Regions from separate parts of the Pseudomonas sp. P129 genome, predicted to be linked through region 4. Evidence: predicted binding sites of a transcription regulator. Region 4 holds the regulator's gene; each other region holds the start of a gene.
The links. The regulator FliA, encoded in region 4, starts transcription of late flagellar genes. The targets are predictions, from matches to a motif close to CTAAAGTTTNNNNNNNNNNNGCCGNTAA.
Positions count from the first base shown of each region.

Region 1: KBY02_RS08755 (methyl-accepting chemotaxis protein) is a predicted target of FliA. The motif match lies at 1,867-1,894, and genes of this name have one in related genera.
Region 2: KBY02_RS21345 (methyl-accepting chemotaxis protein) is a predicted target of FliA. The motif match lies at 1,627-1,654, and genes of this name have one in related genera.
Region 3: motA (flagellar motor stator protein MotA) is a predicted target of FliA. The motif match lies at 2,031-2,058, and genes of this name have one in related genera.

Region 1 is NZ_JAGPYS010000002.1:810,579-814,089, reverse strand. It holds partial or broken gene KBY02_RS26475 (MCP four helix bundle domain-containing protein) at 159-914, shown strand; gene KBY02_RS26470 (methyl-accepting chemotaxis protein) at 909-1,772, shown strand; gene KBY02_RS08755 (methyl-accepting chemotaxis protein) at 1,935-3,511, shown strand, end outside.
Region 2 is NZ_JAGPYS010000011.1:98,514-102,024, reverse strand. It holds gene KBY02_RS21350 (NAD(P)/FAD-dependent oxidoreductase) at 1-1,034, shown strand, start outside; gene KBY02_RS21345 (methyl-accepting chemotaxis protein) at 1,699-2,916, shown strand; gene KBY02_RS21340 (response regulator) at 2,926-3,294, shown strand; gene KBY02_RS21335 (lipid asymmetry maintenance protein MlaB) at 3,318-3,511, shown strand, end outside.
Region 3 is NZ_JAGPYS010000005.1:219,449-222,959, reverse strand. It holds gene motB (flagellar motor protein MotB) at 60-1,109, opposite strand; gene motA (flagellar motor stator protein MotA) at 1,113-1,964, opposite strand; gene KBY02_RS14740 (HDOD domain-containing protein) at 2,172-3,511, shown strand, end outside.
Region 4 is NZ_JAGPYS010000017.1:58,207-61,717, reverse strand. It holds gene flhF (flagellar biosynthesis protein FlhF) at 1-122, shown strand, start outside; gene fleN (flagellar synthesis regulator FleN) at 238-1,071, shown strand; gene fliA (RNA polymerase sigma factor FliA) at 1,068-1,808, shown strand; gene KBY02_RS24735 (chemotaxis response regulator CheY) at 2,065-2,439, shown strand; gene KBY02_RS24730 (protein phosphatase CheZ) at 2,459-3,244, shown strand; gene KBY02_RS24725 (chemotaxis protein CheA) at 3,278-3,511, shown strand, end outside.

The DNA of each region.
Region 1 (3,511 bases), on a different contig from region 4:
GCGTTACAGAGTGGCGTCAGGCCGGACGTTCGACATGATCGACTGCCGATTCGGCAAATTCCGTTAAATAGGCTTAAGTATCTGGCAACGTGCGTCGATAAGCTGTTGATAAGAGCAATCCGCAGCTCGCGTTATTTCATTGACCGGAGGGCTACAGGATGTCGATAAAGCTACGTCTGTTCTTGCTGATAGGCACCAGTGTACTGACCGTCATGATCATCAGCCTGGTCAACTACCTGGGTAACACGCGCATGGAGGCGGCGATGCTCGACAGTGAAGTCAGCATGGCTGCGCTGGGCAATCACCTGGAAGCCGACATGATGCATGACGCGCTGCGTGCCGATGTGCTGTCGGCGATGCTGTTTGGTCTGGGCAGGAGCAACAGCACGCGTGACGAAGTGCAGACATCCCTGAAAGAGCATGCCGCACTGTTTCGCAAGGTCGTGAGCGATAACCTGCAACTGCCGCTCACCGATGCCATCAAGGCGGAGCTGAGCAGGATAAAGCCAAGCCTCGACGCTTATATCAGCGCAGGCGAGCGGATTGTCGGGCTGGCCATCGACAGCCCGGACCGTGCGCAGCAAGATCTGGGTACGTTCTCCAGCGCCTTCACGCAACTGGAGGGGCAGATGTCGACCTTGAGTGACCTGATCGAGGACAACTCCAAAGCCAGCGGCGAACGCACCCGTCAGACCACCCGCAGTGCCAATCTCACCTTGGCGGTCGTGCTTTCGATCAGTATTTTGCTGCTGCTGGTCCAGGGGTATTGGGTGACGCGCAGCATCATGATCCCGCTTGCGTCCGCCAGTCGTATTGCCGACAGCATTGCTCATGGCAACCTCAGCGAACCCATTGCCGAGTCCCGTGGCCGTGACGAAGCCAGCATGCTGATTCGCAGCCTGGCGATCATGCAGCGTGACCTGCGCAGCATGATCGAAGTGGTGCGCAGCAATGCCAATGACGTCAGCGGCATGAGCCGTCAGCTCAGCAGTGGTTGCCATGAGGTGGCCGACAGCAGCCGGCAACAGAGTTCGGCAGCCGGCACCATGTCGGCGGCGACCAGCGAGATGACCGCAAGTATCGAAGAAATCACCCGGCATGCCGGGCAGGCACTGGAAATGGCCAGTCAGGCCGAATCCCTGGCCAAGAACGGCGGTCGGGTGATTCATCAGGTGGTCAGTGACATGGACAGCATTGCCCGTTCGGCACAGCAGTCGGCTCAGGTGATCCGCACGCTGGACAAGGACTCGGAAGGCATCTTCAATATTATTCAGGTCATCAAGGGGATTGCCGACCAGACCAACCTGCTGGCGCTCAACGCGGCCATCGAGGCTGCCCGTGCCGGCGAGCAGGGCCGTGGTTTTGCCGTGGTGGCCGACGAGGTGCGCAGCCTGGCCGGACGCACCAGTGCGTCTACCCAGGAAATCACCGCCATGGTTGCGCGCATTCAGCAGAGCACCCGCGAAGCGGTTACCAGCATGGAAGCCGGTGTCGCTCAGGTCGACAAGGGCATGGCGGTCACCGCCGAAGTGGAACGTGCGATCAGCGACATCCTGGATGCTACGTTGAGCACCACGCAGTTGGTCAACGACATCACCCGTACCATTGGCGAGCAAAGTCTGGCCAGTAATGAAATCGCCCATCAGGTAGAAATGATTGCCAGCATGTCCGAGGGCAATAGCCGGGTCATCGGCCAGACCGCCAGTACCACCGACGAGCTGTCGGTAATGGCCGGGCAGCTTTCACAATCGGTCGATCGCTTTCAGCTGTGATATCAAATTGCCCGGGTCTGCAGTACTCTGCGGCGCGAAAAGCGCCGTGAACTGCGTGGCTGAAGTTTTTTCGCCTGCGCTGAAGGCGAACGCATTAAAGCTTTGGTAGCGACAGACGTTAACCATCGCACCGGAATCACCCTTGTACCCAGGAGCAGCAAAATGCAGACGTTAAAGGCTTTGTACGAGTCAGTTGAAAAGCAGTTTTTCAACACGCTGACCAAGAAGCTATCAAGCCTTTTCCTGCTGGTCCTGGTCAGCGCCTTGCTGTATTGGGTGGCGCTGAATATTCGTTCCGACATCATGCTGCAATTGCGCGGCACACAAACGGACCCGGCCGCGCTGGGCGTGATCCAGAGTCAGCTGGATCTGCTGAGCAATGCGATTTTGCTGAGCACGCTGTTCACGCTGGTCATGGTCAGCTTCATGGTCTGGTATTTCCGCCACCTGATCGTGCGCCCGGTGATGTCCATGACCCGCGCGCTCGAAGAGGTCGCCAGCGGTGAAGGTGATCTGTCGAGGGATCTGCCGTTGCTCACTCACGATGAAATTCGCGGGCTGGCCAGTACCTGCAATCTCTTTCTGGCCAAACAGCGTGAGATCATCAGCAGCATTCAGGGGCTGACGGTACAGATTGCCGTCGAGTCGGCGCGTTCGCTGAAGAACATCAGTGATTCCAGCGACAGCGCGACCGATCAGGCCCGCTTCGCCAGAGAAGTGATGGACCAGAGCAACATGGCAGTGGGCAGCATCGAGGATGTCTCGCAGCAGACTCAGGGCATTTCCAGCACCACCGCGCAGAACCTGAGCATGGCGCGCGACTCTTACGCCGAATTGCTGGAAGTGACCGGAAACATCAGCCAGATATCCAGCAGCCTGAATGAGTTCGGTGGGCTGGTCTCCGGCTTGAATGAGCGTTCATCAAGCATCAAGTCGATTGTCGGGCTTATTCAGCAGATTTCTTCGCAAACCAACCTGTTGGCGCTCAATGCGGCCATCGAAGCGGCGCGGGCGGGGGAGAGTGGTCGAGGTTTCGCGGTGGTGGCCGACGAAGTACGCACGCTGGCGCAAAACGTCAGTAAAGCCACTGACGACATCTCGCGCAACATCGACGCCATGCTTCAGGAAGTCAGCTCCACACACGAACAGACCATTCAGATCAGCCAAAGCGCCCGCGAAACCCAGCTGGTGGTGGAGCGTGCGTCCGGCCATTTCGAAAGCATGATCGGCGATTTCGAGTCGACCAACGACAAGCTCGCCGACATCGCGGCGCACATTCAGCAGTTTGCCTCTACAAACACGGGGATCAATGAACGGGTAACGCGGATTTATTCCGATAGCCAGGCCATCGACCAGCGCATGCAGCACTCCGCGACGGCCACCCGGGATCTGTCCAGTGTGGCCGAGCAGGTGCAGGCGTTGCTGGGGCGATTTGTGCTTGGGCATGGCGAACTGGATGCGGCGATTACTCGCGCCAGTCAGTGCCGTGACATTCTGCAAGTCCGCCTGGCCGAGCTGCACAAGCAGGGTGTCAATCTGTTCGATCAGAGTTACAAGCTGATTCCGGGCACAGACCCCAAACAATACACGACCGGTTACACCGAGCGTTTTGCGCAAATCTGCCAGGAAGAATGCGACAAGCTGACCAAGGGCACACGCGGCGGCAAGGTTACCTTCATCGTCGACAGCAAAGGCTATTGCCCGGTCAATAACAGCTGGGTATCGCAAAAACCTACCGG
Region 2 (3,511 bases), on a different contig from region 4:
GCCAGATTCATCTGGCCGAGACGCTGGATGAAAACGGCGCAGAACTGGTTCCGGCACGCAGCCTGGGTTACGACTCGCTGGTCATCGCCGTGGGCAGCACCACCAACGACTTCGGCACCAAGGGCGCGGCAGAGCACTGCCTGTTTCTTGACAGCCGCAAACAGGCCGAGCGCTTTCACCAGCAACTGCTCAACCACTACCTGCGCGCCCACGCCGGCCAGGCCGACAGCGCGCAGGAAATTACCGTGGCCATCGTGGGTGCCGGTGCAACCGGTGTCGAGCTGGCGGCAGAGCTGCACAACGCGGCACATGAGCTGGCGGCTTACGGGCTGGGTCAGATCAAGCCGGAAAACCTGCGCATCACGGTGATCGAAGCCGGGCCACGGGTGTTGCCCGCGCTGCCCGAGCGCATCGGCGCGCCGGTGCACAAGACGCTGGAAAAGCTCGGCGTGACGGTACTGACCAATGCAGCAGTCAGTGAAGTGACGGCTGATGGCTTGATCACCGCTACCGGGCAGGTCATCCCGGCCAGCCTGAAGGTCTGGGCGGCAGGTATTCGTGCCCCGGCCTTCCTGCATGAGCTGGATGGCCTGGAAAGCAACCGGATCAATCAGTTGCAAGTGTTGCCGACGCTGCAAACCACCCGTGACGAAAATATCTTCGCCTTCGGTGACTGCGCGGCCTGCCCGCAAAAAGGCACCGACCGCAACGTCCCGCCGCGCGCTCAGGCCGCCCACCAGCAGGCATCCTTGCTGGTCAAATCGCTACGCTTGCGGATTGAAGGCAAGACATTGCCGGAGTACACCTACAAGGACTACGGCTCGCTGATCTCGCTGTCGAGCTTCTCGGCCGTCGGCAATCTGATGGGTAACCTGATGGGCAGCGTGATGCTTGAAGGCTGGCTGGCGCGGATGTTCTACGTGTCGCTGTACCGCATGCACCAGATGGCGCTGTACGGCACCTTCCGTACCCTGATGCTGATGCTGGGCAGCAAGATCGGTAAAGGCACCGAGCCGCGGATGAAGCTGCACTAAGCCACACCAGACGAGAGGCGTACGGGAAAACACTATCGTGCCCATGCTCCGTAGCGTGAGGAACGATCATCTCGACTATCGTGCGGCGCTCTGCGTCGCATGCCATTCCGGACGCTCCGCCTCCTCTTGACGACGCAGAGCGTCGTGAACTGCATTCCCACGCTGGAGCGTGAGGAACGATCACCCCACTATCGTGCGGCGCTCTGCGTCGTATGCCATTCCGGACGCTCCGCGTCCTCTTGCGACGCGGAGCGTCGTGAACTGCATATTCCCACGCTGGAGCGTGCGGAACGATCACCCCACTATCGTGCGGCGCTCTGCGTCGCATGCCGTTCTGGACGCTCCGCGTCCTCTTGCGACGCGGAGCGTCGTGAACCGCATTCCCACGCTGGAGCGTGAGGAACGATCCCCCCTCTATCGTGCGGCGCTCTGCGTCGCATGCCTTTCCGGACGCTCTGCGTCCTCTCCCTAGTGAATCCGGCTGTTCTGCCAACGCGTTCGCTGCGCCGACTTGCGATGCCCCGAATACCCGCTATTTTTAACAGGATCGGGTTGTGCGCCAAGCGACCGGACGGAAGGCTCCCGTACGGGGATCAAGTTTGTCTGCGGCGCGCAGATAACCATTGAGTCGTGTACAACGCTGCACTGTTCAGGGATCGAACCCATGATGTCGAATCAATACAGTAGTGCTCCTGCAGAAAATCATCCGCGTTTCATCTGGTTCTCACTCATTCCCGTCATACCCGCCATTGCCTGGATTCTCACGCAGTTCGGCACGGGTACGGCCAATCTGGTGGCGTGTGCTGCACTGCTGGCGATTGGTCTCGGCGCCTGTGCCTTGGCCGCCCGCTCCCAACAGACCCAAGTGCGCCGCGCCGTGGCTCAGGCGATGGATCACCACCAGGCGCATAGCGCTCAAAGCAGCGCCATGGCGTCCAACGCCCAGTTCAATGAAATCCTCCTCGGTGCCATGCCGATCTGGGCCAAGCAGGTCGAAAGCTCGCGCCAGCAGACCGAAACCGCGATTGTCGAATTGAGCACGCGTTTCATGGGCATCTCCGAGCGCCTGCAGGAAACCGTGCAGGCGTCGCAGCACGCTGCCGGTGAGCTGGACGGTCAGAATGCCGATGGTGCGCTGAAAGTGTTGTCGCAAAGCGACAGCGAACTAAGCCGGGTAATCGACTCGCTCAAATCCACTCAGGCCAGCCGCGACCAGACGCTCTCCCAGGTGCGCAGCCTCACCGCCTATACCGGCGAATTGCGCACCATGGCCGCCGACGTTGCGGCGATTGCCGCACAGACCAACCTGCTGGCCCTCAACGCGGCCATCGAGGCAGCGCGTGCCGGTGAGGCGGGCCGTGGCTTTGCCGTGGTGGCCGATGCGGTGCGCAGCCTGTCGAGCAAATCCAGCGAAACCGGTCAGCAGATGTCCGCCAAGGTCGACATCATCAACAACGCCATCACCCAGTTGGTGCAGGCCGCATCGAGCGGTGCCGATCAGGACAGCCATTCGGTGGCCGCTTCCGAACAAAGCATTCAGAACGTACTGGAGCGCTTCCAGAGCATCACCGGTCGCCTGGCCGAGTCCGCCGACCTGCTCAAGCAGGAGAGCTACGGGATTCGCGACGAAATGACCGAGGTCCTGGTGAACCTGCAGTTTCAGGACCGGGTCAGCCAGATTCTCGCCCACGTACGCGACAACATCGACTCGCTGCACGCGCACCTTCTGCAGGCTAGCCAGTCCCCCGACGAGGCCGTCGCCATCGACGCCCGGCAATGGCTGGCGCGCATGGAGTCTACCTACGCGACCGACGAGCAACGTCGCACTCACCGAGGTGAATCGGCAGCACAGCAGGATTCGCAGGAAATCACGTTTTTCTAGGAGTAAATCATGGCTAAGAGTGTATTGGTGGTCGACGATTCAAGCAGCGTCCGGCAAGTCGTCGGTATCGCGCTGAAGAGTGCCGGATACGACGTTATCGAAGCCTGTGACGGGAAGGATGCACTGGGCAAGCTCACCGGGCAGAAGGTGCACCTGATCATCAGCGACGTGAACATGCCGAACATGGACGGCATCACTTTCGTCAAGGAAGTGAAGAAGCTGGCCAGCTACAAGTTCACGCCCATCATCATGCTGACCACCGAATCCCAGGAATCGAAAAAGGCCGAAGGTCAGGCCGCAGGCGCCAAGGCGTGGGTCGTCAAACCGTTTCAGCCGGCACAAATGCTCGCAGCGGTTTCCAAGCTCATCCTGCCCTGAGACCCAGGCCCCTGGAGGCCAGCATGCCCACGCCAGACGAGAGCACCAACGACACTGCACGCGTGCAGATCGACGGCGAGTTGACGATCTACACCGTGACCGAACTGGCCGCCAGGCTATTGCCACAGATCGGCGCTGCGGCACGCCTGGAAGTTGACCTTTCACAGGTCACCGAGATGGACGGCGCCGGCCTGCAACTGCTGGCAGTGATCCAGCG
Region 3 (3,511 bases), on a different contig from region 4:
ACCGAACGCCGCACGCAAAAACGCCGCGATCATCGCGGCGTTTTTGTATCGGTTGCAGCTCAGTTCTGGGCCGGCTCGACCCGCAATTTGCCATCGTCAAAGATATTCAGCTTCTGCCGGATCTCGTGCGGCTGTGCGTAGGCCTGCGGGTCGGGCGGCGCCGCTGTCGAAGCCCCCGGCGCAGCGGGAGCACCTGGAGCAGCAGGCACCGCCGGTGCGGGTGCTGTCGGCGCCGCAGGCGTGGCTGGCGCACCGCCGGAGTTCTGATCGCCCTCGATGCGGTGCTGGGCCTTTTTGGTCAGCACCACGATATCGATGCGGCGATTGATCGGGTTAGTCGGGTTCTGGCGATCATACAGAGCAGACGACGCGTACCCCACCACCCTGGCCACTTGTGAATCCGGATACGTCCCGGCTACCAGCGCACGGCGTGCAGCGTTGGCACGGTTGGCCGACAATTCCCAGTTGCCGAACCCGCCACTGCCCACGAAAGGCGTTGCATCGGTGTGGCCGCTGATACTGACCTTGTTCGGCACACTTTTGATGGTGTCAGCCAGGGCCAGCAGAATGTCTTCGAAATATGGTTTGAGACGCGCGCTGCCCGAGTCGAACATCGGCCGGTTTTCCGCATCCATGATCTGGATACGCAAGCCGTCCTGAGTGATCTCGAACAGAATCTGGTCCTTGAATTTCTGCAGCTGCGGGTTTTCCTCGACCTTGTTCTGCAATTCCTGGAGCAGCATCTCCAGACGTTCCTGCTCCACCGCTTCAGCCTTGGTCTCGGCATTTTCCGCCTCAAGCGGCACGGTGTCCGGCGACGGCGTGGTCTGCACCTCGGGGTTCAGCGTCTGGTTCGGCGACATCTCCGGCGAACCGCCCAGATCGATCACGTACGGCGAACCGCTGTCCGAGAAGCCGACCGGGTCCTTGAAATAACCGGCGACCGCGAGCAACTGCTCGGGGGTGGCAGACGACATCAGCCACAGCACCAGAAAGAACGCCATCATCGCCGTCGCGAAGTCGGCAAATGCGATCTTCCAGGCACCGCCGTGATGTCCGCCACCAAAGCGCTTTACGCGCTTGATGATAATCGGCTGATTATTTTCCATGACTTAGCGACCGCGAACCGCTTGTTCCAGCTCGCTGAAGCTGGGGCGATGCAGCGGATAGAGAACCTTGCGGCCGAATTCGACAGCCAGCGAAGGCGGCATGCCGGAGGCCGAGGCCACCAGCGACGCCTTGATGCTCTCGTAGACGTTCATTTCTTCCTTGGCATCATGCGCAAGGCTGGTGGCCAGAGGACCGAAGAAACCGTAAGCCGCGAGAATACCGAAGAACGTACCGACCAGCGCCGCACCTACGTGCATGCCGATCGCTGCCTTGTCGCCCGAACCCAGCGACGCCATGGTCACCACGATACCCAGTACCGCAGCCACGATACCGAAGCCGGGCATACCGTCGGCGATACCGGTAATGGCGTGGGATGGATGCTCGAGGTCTTCTTTCATGCTCAGCAGCTCCATGTCGAACAGACCTTCCAGCTCGTGAGGAGCCATGTTGCCGGACGACATGATGCGCAGGTAATCGCAGATGTACGCAGTCATGCGCTCATCCTTGAGGACACCCGGGTATTTGGCGAAGATCGGGCTGGAGGCAGCGTCTTCGATATCCCCTTCGATCGCCATCATGCCTTCACGGCGGCTCTTGTTGAGGATTTCGTAGACCAGCCCCAGCACTTCAAGGTAATAGGCATGTGTGAAGCGCGTACCGAACATCTTCAGCGACTTCTTGAACACGTGCATGAACATGTAGCCAGGGTTGGCCTGGAGGAACGCGCCCAGTGCAGCACCGCCGATAATCAAGACCTCGTACGGTTGGAACAGCGCCATGACCTTGCCATGGGACAGCACATATCCGCCGATGACACTTGCGAGAACGACAATGATGCCGATGATTTTAGCCATAGGAAAAAATACTTTACTGAGTCGGGTTCAGGGACAGTCCGGAAGTTGTTGAATCTCTTCTTCTCCTTATCGGCCTAACTGGGCCAGACTATAGCCGGTTCTTTTGAAAAACCCATTTATGCGCCTCCATAAAAGGAGGAAAATGGCCTCAGCACCCCGTACGCTGGCGGTTTCCCAGCTCAGATAATCAGCCGCACAGGCCCTCGAATGCCGACAGTACACGCAGCACATCACCTCGTTCCGAAGACGCTGGATGCCTGGGTCAAACTGCTTGACGGCATCGCGTTGCCGGTCCCTGCCGTCAATCATGGACACGTCCGCGCCGCACTGAACGACAGTCGTCGGTCGCTGCGTGAAATTGCCGAAATGATGCAGGAAAGTCCTGCGCTGGTGCTGAGCGTGATGCGCGAGGCCAACCATCACACCCACGGTTTGACCGAGCAGGCCGAGAGCCTTGAAATTGCCATCAACCGCCTGGGTCTGGCGCGTACCGAAGTCCTGCTGGGCCGTTTACCGGCCAAGCCGTCCGAAGAAATTCCTGCGGCCTATCGCCAACTGATTCTGGTCAGCCAGCACGCCACGCAACAAGCCAACGGCCTGTTCGCCAGCCGGCTGGCGCGACTCTGGCAGGACATCCACATGGGCAGCCTGCTGTTTCTGTCGCCGCTCTGGCCGATGGCGCTGGCTTATCCGAAGCTGCTCGAAGAGCTGGAACTGCGGGTTATCCACAAGGGCCATTCCAGCGCTGCAGTGGAAAAAGAGCTGTTCGGCGTCAACCTGCTGGAACTGTGCCTGGCACTCGCCGAGTTCTGGCGCCTGCCGATCTGGGTTACGCGCGGCTATAAACTGTTGATCAACGAGCGACGCGATCTGGCCAAGGCGCTGCGTATCGCCCGCGAAGACAACAGCCCGCTGCAGCAGCAACAACTCATGGACGACGACCCCAACCTGCGCCGCTGGCTGAATCAGCCCGCCAATACCGTGTTGCTGGGCAACGGCCTGGCGCTGGCGGCACAAAATGCCTGGAACAGCCCGCACTGCCTGCGCTGGGAACGGCTGACCAGCCTGTACCTGCAACAGTCGATCAGCGAAGTACAGCAACAGGCGCACCAGAATGCAGCCAGCAGCGCACGCGTCCATGCGGAAAAAGACCTCTGGCACCCGGCCGAATCGCTGATCTGGCCGTGGGATGCACGGCGTGTAAGGCGCGACAATGAGCCTGCACCTCCGCCATCGGCTGACGCCCTGCAAATGTGGCGCAAGCAATGCGCCGAACTGCTGCAGGATCCCAGCCCGTTCATCAACGCCATGCACCTGACCACCTCGGCGCGCGACGCCTTCATCTCGTGCGGCATGGAGCGGGTCATGCTGCTGATGCTGGACAAGACCTCAACCGTGCTGCGCGTCAATCAGACTGCCGGACTGCCGAAGGACGCCGCTGCCTTGCAGCTGTTCATCAAGGAAAGCACCGTACTGCAGCGCTTGCTGACCCAGCCGACGCAGTTACGCATGACGCCCGCCAACAGTGCGCAATTTGCCGCCCTGCT
Region 4 (3,511 bases):
CGCGTCGTCATCAACTGGTAAGCCGCGCGGTGAGTGTGCAAATGCAGGATGAGCCTAGTGAAGAAGCAATGGCTGATATGTTTGCTGACCTCTATCACACCCCTGGCAAGAGAGTGGGTTAAGTGATGGATATTATTGGAATGTCCCTGCGTCAACGGTCTGCCATGCGGTGTTCATTTGCGCACGTGCAGCCCTCGATGTGGTTTCGGTCTACGCAAGACAAGGTAAAGAAATAACATGGGCAGCATGCATCCCGTACAGGTTATCGCGGTGACCGGTGGCAAAGGTGGCGTCGGTAAGACTAACGTGTCAGTGAACCTTTCACTGGCCCTCGCCGAGCTCGGCCGTCGCGTCATGCTGCTGGACGCCGATCTGGGTCTGGCCAATGTCGACGTGCTGCTTGGGTTGACGCCCAAGCGCACGCTTGCCGATGTCATCGAGGGGCGTTGTGAGTTGCGCGACGTGCTGTTGCAGGGGCCGGGCGGGGTTCGGATCGTACCCGCTGCGTCCGGCACCCAGAGCATGGTGCATCTGTCGCCCGCTCAGCATGCCGGCCTGATCCAGGCGTTCAGCGAGATTGGCGACAACCTCGATGTGCTGGTGATCGACACAGCCGCCGGTATCGGCGAGTCGGTGGTCAGCTTCGTGCGCGCCGCTCAGGAAGTGCTGCTGGTGGTGTGCGACGAGCCCACGTCGATCACCGATGCCTACGCCCTGATCAAACTGCTCAACCGCGATTACGGCATGAACCGCTTCCGGGTGCTGGCCAACATGGCACAGAGCCCGCAGGAAGGGCGCAACCTGTTCGCCAAACTGACCAAAGTGACGGATCGTTTTCTCGATGTTGCGCTGCAGTATGTAGGCGCCGTGCCGTACGACGAATGCGTACGCAAGGCTGTACAGAAACAGCGCGCCGTTTACGAAGCATTCCCGCGTTCCAAATGTGCACTGGCCTTCAAGGCCATTGCCCAGAAGGTTGATACCTGGCCGTTGCCAGCCAACCCGCGGGGTCATCTCGAGTTCTTCGTTGAGCGACTCGTTCACCAGACCAGTGCAGGGCCTGTGCAATGACTGCGAGCGGCTACCAGATGTACAGCAAGACTTCCCGTAATTCACAATACGAGTTGATCGAGCGCTATGCGCCCTTGGTCAAGCGTATCGCTTATCATCTGCTGGCGCGCTTGCCGGCCAGCGTGCAGGTCGAGGATCTGATCCAGGCCGGCATGATCGGCCTGCTTGAAGTCTCCACCAAGTATGATTCCACCAAGGGTGCGAGTTTCGAGACCTATGCCGGCATCCGCATCCGTGGTGCGATGCTCGATGAAGTGCGCAAGGGGGACTGGGCGCCACGCTCGGTACACCGCAATACGCGCATGGTGAGTGACGCAATTCGGGCAATTGAAGCTAAAACCGGCCGTGACGCTAAAGATCACGAGGTTGCGGCCGAACTCCAGTTAAGTCTCGATGATTACTACGGGATTTTGAACGATACCTTGGGCAGCCGCCTCTTCAGTTTCGACGACCTGCTGCAGGACGGCGATCATGAAGGGCTGCACGAGGATGGCGCAAGCGGTTCGCTTGAGCCGTCGCGCGACCTGGAAGACGAGCGCTTCCAGGCTGCGTTGGCCGATGCAATTGCCAATCTGCCAGAGCGTGAGCGTCTGGTGTTGGCGCTGTACTACGACGAAGAGCTGAACCTCAAGGAAATCGGAGAGGTTCTGGGGGTCAGCGAATCTCGGGTCAGTCAGTTACACAGCCAGTGCGCAGCTCGTTTGCGAGGGCGTTTGGGGGAGTGGCGAGCGCGTTGACAGGCAATGTGCGGTCTATGGCCGCGCGTTGACTGCAAGCCGGCTGTGCAGAGCGTTACGTGGTAACAGGATGGACCCGTCAGAAGCCTGTCAGGCATTGCCTTGATGGGCTTGTTTCTCAGGTCTTTGCCTGTTGTTGTGCCAAGCCCGTCGTCGTTTCGTACAGCCGGGGGTGTGCTGTGCCAGTATTGAGTGAACAGCGTGTTCAGGTGCTGAACGCGTTAAAGACTGCTTGGAGGTCGAATTGGACAAGAACATGAAAATCCTCATCGTTGATGACTTCTCAACGATGCGGCGGATCATCAAGAACCTTTTGCGTGATCTGGGGTTTACCAACACATCGGAAGCGGATGATGGTCTGACCGCATTGCCGATGCTGCAGAGCGGTGCCTTTGACTTTCTGGTGACGGACTGGAACATGCCTGGCATGTCCGGTATCGATCTGCTGCGCGAAGTCCGCAAGGACGAACGCCTCAAGAGCCTTCCCGTGCTGATGGTCACTGCCGAAGCCAAGCGTGAGCAGATCATTGAAGCTGCCCAGGCTGGGGTGAACGGTTATGTAGTCAAGCCATTCACTGCCCAAGCCCTGAAAGACAAGATCGACAAGATCTTTGAACGCGTCAATAGCTGATGCAAGCCGCGAGGGCGCTATGGATAACAATGATTCGATGGCCGACTTTGAGTCGACCTTAAAAAGACACGCGCAGGAACTTGTCACCAGCCTTGAAAAGGGTCGTTTTGGTGACGCTGTGCAACTGATCCACGAACTCAATCAGACACGCGACCGCGGCCTTTATCAGGAAGTGGGCAAGCTGACTCGTGAGCTGCACAGTGCAATCGTAAACTTTCACATTGATCCGCACATGCCTCAAGCCGAGGAAGTGTCGCAGATCACGGATGCTACCGAACGCCTGTCGTATGTGGTGAGGCTGACCGAGAATGCGGCCAACCGCACCATGGACCTGGTGGAGGAGAGTACGCCGGTCATGAACGGCCTGAGTTCCGACGCCAAGGCGTTGAGCGACGACTGGGGACGTTTCATGCGCCGCGAAATCGGTGCCGAAGAGTTCCGCGAGCTGGCCAAGCGGGTCGATGGTTTTCTGACGCGTACCGAGAAGGAAACCCATCAGGTTTCCGCACATCTGAATGACATTCTGCTCGCCCAGGATTACCAGGACCTTACCGGTCAGGTCATCAAGCGTGTGACGCAACTGGTCACTGAAGTCGAGAGCAATCTGCTCAAACTGGTGCTCATGGCCAGTCATGTCGATCGCTTCGCAGGCATCGAACATGACGAACAATCCATCCTCGATGAAAAAGATCCTAAAAAACATCTCGCTCAGGGTGAAGGTCCGCAGATTCATGCCGATAAACGTGAAGACGTCGTATCCGGACAGGATGATGTAGACGATCTGCTATCGAGCCTCGGCTTCTAAGGTCTGTTGACGGTTAATTTTAGGGAGCACCCCATGAGCTTCGGCGCCGATGAAGAAATCCTTCAGGATTTTCTGGTAGAGGCCGGCGAAATTCTGGAGCAGTTGTCAGAGCAATTGGTCGAGCTGGAAAGCCGACCGGATGATGCTGACCTGCTCAATGCAATTTTTCGCGGTTTTCACACTGTAAAAGGGGGCGCCGGCTTCCTCCAGCTCCATGAGCTGGTGGAGTGCTGCCACATCGCCGAAAACGTGTTCGACATCCTGCGC